Regions from separate parts of the Peptoniphilus hominis (ex Hitch et al. 2025) genome, predicted to be linked through region 2. Evidence: predicted binding sites of a transcription regulator. Region 2 holds the regulator's gene; each other region holds the start of a gene.
The links. Region 2 encodes HrcA, which represses chaperone genes, less so after heat shock. Its sites were predicted from a motif close to ATTAGCACTCNATANTATNGAGTGCTAAT; they were not measured.
Positions count from the first base shown of each region.

Region 1: the regulator HrcA is predicted to act here: its motif matches at 1,557-1,585, upstream of htpG (molecular chaperone HtpG).
Region 3: the regulator HrcA is predicted to act here: its motif matches at 1,331-1,359, upstream of WMO19_RS05530 (co-chaperone GroES).

Region 1 covers NZ_JBBMFO010000024.1:8,660-10,908, reverse strand. Annotated here, with positions in the region: gene htpG (molecular chaperone HtpG) at 1-1,511, opposite strand, end outside; gene WMO19_RS07430 (ATP-binding protein) at 1,922-2,249, shown strand, end outside.
Region 2 covers NZ_JBBMFO010000013.1:6,874-9,122, forward strand. Annotated here, with positions in the region: gene dnaK (molecular chaperone DnaK) at 1-47, opposite strand, end outside; gene grpE (nucleotide exchange factor GrpE) at 73-624, opposite strand; gene hrcA (heat-inducible transcriptional repressor HrcA) at 633-1,655, opposite strand; gene lepB (signal peptidase I) at 2,044-2,249, shown strand, end outside.
Region 3 covers NZ_JBBMFO010000014.1:14,204-16,452, reverse strand. Annotated here, with positions in the region: gene groL (chaperonin GroEL) at 1-1,018, opposite strand, end outside; gene WMO19_RS05530 (co-chaperone GroES) at 1,030-1,311, opposite strand; gene WMO19_RS05525 (methylated-DNA--[protein]-cysteine S-methyltransferase) at 1,484-2,107, opposite strand; gene rplQ (50S ribosomal protein L17) at 2,153-2,249, opposite strand, start outside.

The DNA of each region.
Region 1 (2,249 bases), on a different contig from region 2:
TAGTCGCCAAGATTTTTTTCGTCTTCTTCCTTAACTTCTGTTTCAGAAATTGACTTGAATTTCTTTTCATCGTACTCATCAAGCATCTTGATGACAAATTCGTCTATTGGGTCAGTTAGGGCAAGGACTTCAATGCCTCCTTCCATGAAGTGTTTTATTTGCGGAAGGTCCTTGATGGCGTCAAGAGATGTGCCATTGGCGTAATAGATGAAGTCTTGATCTGGTCCCATGTCCTTCCTGTATTCGTTAAAGGTCACATCCCCTCTCTTTGTCGTGTCATAGATAAATAAGTCTTTTAACTTGTCCTTGTCGGCGCCAAAGTTTTCGTAGGCACCAGATTTTAAGCTTACACCAAAGTTTTTGAAGAATTCAGCATATTTTTCCCTGTCATTTTTAAGAATTTTTGCAAGTTCTTCTAAGATTTTCTTTTCTATGTTTTTCTTTATAAGTTGTAGTTCGCGAGTTTTTTGTAGCATTTCACGAGAAATGTTTAGGGAAATGTCTTCAGAGTCCACTACACCCTTGACGAAGTTCAAATAATCTGGAAGTAGGTCTTCGCATTTTTCCATGATTAGGACTCCGTTGGAGTAAAGTTCAAGTCCGCCCTTTCTATCTGGACTCAAGAAGTCAAAGGGTCTTCTTGATGGAATGTATAGGATGGCCTTAAAGGAAATCATGCCTTCCACGCTGATGTGAAGGTGGGCAAGGGGATCTTCAAAGCCAAAGTGTCTTTGCCTAAAGAAGTTGTTGTAGTCCTCCTCCTTCAATTCGTTTTTATTTTTTCTCCACATAGGAACAGAGGAGTTGAGAACATCATCTTCTCTATAGGATTCAAATTTTGGATTCTCTTCTGTGGAATCAGGAGCTGGTCTTTTCTTTTCCACTTCCATCTTTATTGGGTAGGAGATGTAGTTAGAGTAGTGGCTGACAAGTTCTCTTATTTCGTATTCGTCAAGGTACTTGTCATAGTCCTCGTCTTTTGTGTTTTCCTTTAAGTGGAGAGTTACTATAGTGCCATGAGAATCTTTTTCCCCATCAGAAATTGTGTAGCCCTTGGCGCCCTTGGACTTCCAAAGGTGAGCCCCATCTTCCTTATAGGACCTTGTGAGGACATTAATCTCATCGGCAACCATAAAGGCAGAGTAAAAGCCCACGCCAAATTGTCCAATTATTTCGTGGTCCTCATTTTTTTCATTTAGGTTTTTAAAATCAAGGGAGCCAGACTTTGCTATTGTGCCCAAGTTGGCTACAAGTTCATCTTCAGTCATGCCTATGCCGTTATCTTCAATGCTAATAGTTCTCTTTTCCTTGTCAGGTCTTATTCTAATGTAATAATCCTCGTGGTTGAATTTCACCTTGTCGTCGTTAAGGGCGATGTAGTACATCTTGTCCATGGCGTCAGAGGCATTTGAAATTAGTTCACGCAAAAATATTTCTTTATTTGTGTAAATGGAGTTGATCATTAAGTCCATTAGTCTTTCGGTTTCAGCATTGTATTTTTTATTTTTCATTTAATCACCTTTCTTCAATTTTATTTTTTCAAAATTTTCAAAATTATTAGCACTCGATAAGTGTGTCTGCTAATAATATATATCTTTTCATATAAATAGTCAAATTTTTATGAGATTTTTATTTTTTTCATAAAAATTTTCTTAAAAAAATATTTTTTCGCCTTAAATTTAAAATTTTCAAAAATTTTTTTACCGTCAAAAATTTATTTTTAAGAAAAATATATTAATTTTGTGAAATTTTTTTAAGCTCTAAAACAAGCTGATTCATAAAAATATTTTTAAGAAGCCAAAAAATTTTTATGGGAAGAAATTAAATAAAATGAAATAATTAATTTAAAATAAACCTGCAATTGTTTTCAAATGTTTTCAATTGATGTATAATATAGTTGGTGTTTTAGAAGGGAGGAGAAATGTTTACTGAAGTAGAAACAGGCAATAGGATAAAAATTATTACAGGACACTTTGGCAGTGGAAAGACAGAGTTTGCAATTAACTATGCCTTGTACCTTAGAAGGTACTTTGACAAGGTTGCAGCAGTTGATCTTGATATTATTAATACATACTTTAGACTGAGAGAGAAAATGGATTTTTTGAGCGAGCACGGCGTGGAATCCTTTTCATCTAGTATGCGTGAAAAAAATGCCTTGGATATACCAGCAGTTGATGCGGCAATTTTAAAACCACTTGAAAATAAAAACTACAGAGCTGTGTTAGATGTTGGCGGCAATCCTAAGGGTT
Region 2 (2,249 bases):
ACTGCAGAGTTAGTTGTTCCTAAATCAATACCAATTATTTTTCCCATATAAATTACCTCCTAAATAATTCACTTATTGTGAAACTTTGACCATTGCAGGTCTTAACGTTTTGTCATTAATTAAATAACCCTTTTGTAAAACTTCAATTACATAGCCACTGTCGTATTCATCAGAATCTTCAGTTAATACTGCGTGGTGATAAGTTGGGTCGAACTCTTCACCAAGTGCCTTCATCTCAACTATACCTTCCTTTTTAAGGACATCAGTAAGTTGATCTTTTATCATCAATATCCCGTCATAAGTTGAGTCCTTTTCTCCAATAGAATCTAGGGCTCTCTCAAAATTGTCAAGAACGGGAAGTAAGTCATTTACTATTTTTTTAACTCCAAGCTCAACATATTCAGTCTTTTGCGCTTCAGTTCTTCTCTTGTAGTTTGCAAAGTCTGCTTGAAGTCTCATGAACTTGTCCATTAAATCTTGGTACTTTTCATCATCAGATGAGTCATTGGTAACTTCTTGACTATCATCTTGAACTTCTTCCTCTTTAACTACATCTTCTATATTTTCATTTTCTAATTCTTTATTTTCATCTAAGTTATCTTTTTTTATATCTTCATTTGTCATGTACTCCCTCACATTTCTTTTAATCCTCTCGTCAAAGCGTCGCTAAAAGTTTTAACCACCTTAACCAATCTCGTGTAATCAATCCTAACTGGTCCAATTAGTCCAATGCTGCCATAGATGCCAAAGTCCTTGGCAAAGGGTGCCCGAATGATTGTGTTTTCTTTCATAAGGCTTGCACTGTTTTCTGAACCAATAATCACTTCCACATCTCCTGTGAAGTTATCATTATTTAAGATTTGAAATAAACTGTCTCTGTCCTCAACTAAACTCATAAAATCTTTAGCCTTGTCAAGATCCCTATATTCGTCAAAATTTAAAATATTAGTGAGGCCGTCATAATAAATTTCAATGGATGAGACCTTTTTATTAAACTTGCTTGCAATTTTTACAACATTGGAAATAAAATTTCCATGCCTAATCATGTCATCGGAAAGAGAAATTTTTAGTGACTCAATTTTGTCAAAATCAATTCCCGACATCTTTTCATTTAAAACCTTCTCTATATAATAAAAATCTTCGTCAGGAATATTTTCAATTTCTAAAAAATATCTCTCAATAACTCCTCTGTCCCCTATTAGAACTAAGAGTGCTGTTTTTTCGTCAATTTTTACTAGAGTAAGTCTTTTTATCTTTGTGTCAGCCTTTTGCGGTGTAATAAGATATGCCGTACAGTTGCTGACGCTGGCAAGTAAGTTTACAGAATTTTTATAAAAGTCTTCAATATTTCTTGAAGTGTATAAAAGTCTGTCCTTGATTTTTTCTGAAGCATCTATGTCATGAAATTCATTTAAACTTTTAAAAAACTCATCAACATAAAATCTATAAGCCTTGTCAGAAGGAATTCTTCCAGCTGATTGATGTGGCTTATTTAAAAAACCAAGATCTTCAAGATCTGCCATTTCATTTCTTATTGTCGCTGAACTAACTCCAAGGTCGTAATCTTTGGATAGAGTTCGTGACCCGACGGGAGTGGGCATATCAATGTATGCCTCAATTATGGCATTTAAAATATTTATTTTTCTAGTATCCATAATTCCCTCCTTTGTTAGCACTCATTAATGTCGAGTGCTAATCTATTTATATAGTACCCTCTTCCAAAAGCTTTGTCAAGGATATTTCAAAAATTTTTTTCTTTTATTCTAGAAAATTATTCTAGAAAATTTTTTTAATTTTATTTTTATGAGAATACTTTAAATTTTAACTTAATATAATTTTTATTATCCATAGTCTCTGTGTATAAACTCATGATTTTTTAAAATTAATTACTTGCTTCTCAAAATTTTTTAACAAGACCCTGAAATTTTTTTATCTTATCTTATTGAATACTCTTCCTTCTCATTGAATACTAATAGCTATAAATTAAATTTATTCCAATCTTCAAGCTATTTATGTTAAAATTAGTAATTGGAGATGATTTAATTGAAAAAAAGTGAAACTACATCTTTTATTATCACAATTGTAGCTGCAGTTTTAATTGCACTCTTTGTGAGAAATTTTATTTTTAATATAGCTGTTGTAAATGGAGAGTCAATGCACCCAACCTTAAATGAAAAGGACAAATTGATTTGCCTTTCCTACAAGAGGTTTACTGACATACCTCGTGGCGAAATTGTTGTAATCGATGC
Region 3 (2,249 bases), on a different contig from region 2:
GTTCAGATTTTTCCCCTGCACCATTTACTATAACTGTAAGATCTTTTTCTACTCTTACCTTTGATGCAGAGCCAAGCATATCAATTGTTGCATCTTTAAGGTCTTGACCTAAATCAGATGATACAACTTGTCCACCAGTTAAAATTGCTATATCTTGTAGCATATCTTTTCTTCTGTCGCCATAGCCTGGAGCCTTTACTCCAACTACATTTAGTGTTCCTCTTAGAGAGTTTACAACTAGAGTTGCTAGGGCTTCGCCATCAATGTCATCTGCTATGATAAGAAGTGGTTTTGATGATTGAAGAACTTGTTCAAGTAGTGGCAAAATTTCTTGTATATTTGAAATCTTTTTGTCTGTAATTAAAATGTATGGGTCTTCTAATTCTGCAACCATTTTGTCAGAATCTGTCACCATGTATGGAGAAAGGTATCCCCTGTCAAATTGCATACCTTCAACTACATCAAGACTTGTCCCCATTGATTTTGATTCTTCAACAGTGATTACACCGTCGTTGCCAACTTTTTCCATTGCTTCAGAGATGAGCTTTCCAACTTGTTCATTGGCAGCTGAAATTGATGCAACTTGTTCAATTGCTTCCTTTGAAGAAACTTCTGTAGAGAAGTTTTTGATTTCTTCAACAGTTTTTTCCACTGCCTTTTCAATTCCCTTTTGTAGAACCATTGGGTTTGCACCTGCTGCAAGGTTTCTCATTCCTTCTCTAATAATTGCTTGAGCAAGTAGAGTAGCTGTTGTTGTGCCGTCACCTGCAACATCATTAGTCTTTGTAGCAACTTCCTTTAAAAGTTGTGCCCCCATGTTTTCAAATTTATCTTCACATTCAATTTCTCTTGCAATAGTAACACCATCATTTGTAATAAGTGGTGTGCCATATTCCTTGTCTAAAATTACATTTCTGCCCTTAGGTCCAAGTGTAACCTTAACTGTATCAGCAAGAGTATTTATTCCTTTTATTAAGCCTTTTCTAGCATCTTCTGAAAATTTAATTTCCTTTGCCATGTTATCACTCCTTATTCAATAACTGCCAAGATATCTTGGAATTTTATAATTGTGTACTTTTCCTTGTCAAGTTCGATGTCATTTCCTGCATACTTTGAGAAAATAATCTTGTCTCCAACTTTTACAAGACCCTTCATGTCTTCGTCTGTATCTAACTTATTTCCCGTTGCAACAACTTCTGCAATGTTTGATTCTTCCTTGGCTGATGATGGAAGAACTATGCCTGAAGCAGTTGTTTCTTCTTTTTCAATTTTCTTGATGACGATTTTATCGTCAAGTGGTCTAAGTTTCATCTATATTAACCTCCTTAAATTTAGCACTCACTAATGTCTTCTGCTAATACTTATATGATAATACATTAGAAAAATTTTTTCAAGCTTAAAAGTAACAAAATATTATAAAATTTTCTTGAAGTAATTTGCGGAGAGAATTTTTTAAACTCTCCTTAAAATTTTTTAATAAAAATTATTTGTGATTTTTTGGCATGAAAAATTTATTTACATCTATGCCTTCAAGTTCTAGGAGCCTTACCTTTCTACCAAGCCCTCCTGCATAGCCAGTAAGAGATCCACTTGTCCCAACAACCCTGTGGCAAGGGATGATTATAGAAAGAGGATTGTGCCCTACTGCACCGCCCACTGCCTGTGCCGACATTCTCTCGTACTTGCCACTTGCTATAAGTTTATTTGCAATGTCTTTATAGGTAAGAGTTTCGCCATAGAGGATCTCCAACAAAATTTTCCACACATCTTTTCTAAATTCTGTGCCTTCCAGTTTTAACTTAGGTGTAAAATTTGGGTCCTCGCCAGAAAAATATAGGTCCAACCATTTTTTAGTATCTCCTAAAATTTTATCGTCACAAAATTTTTCTCCAGACACTTTATTTTTATCATAATCAAGACTCTCACCCCTAAGATTTTTATCTTTTATCTCAAAATCCTTCCCATCATCAAAATTTTTTACCTCTTCATCCTTCATAATGTCATTAAATTCTTTTTGCCCTTCAAAATAAAGTCCAAGAAGAGTGCCCTCATGGAAAAGGATTAAAATTTTCCCCAGGGGAGAACTATAAATACTTCTATAAAGCATAGAACCTCCAAAAGTATAAAAAAAAGGAAACCCCATTGGATTTCCTTATACTAATTCTATAATTGAAATTTCTGCACCGTCTCCACGTCTTGGACCCATCTTCAATACTCTAGTGTATCCACCATTTCTATCTGCATACTTT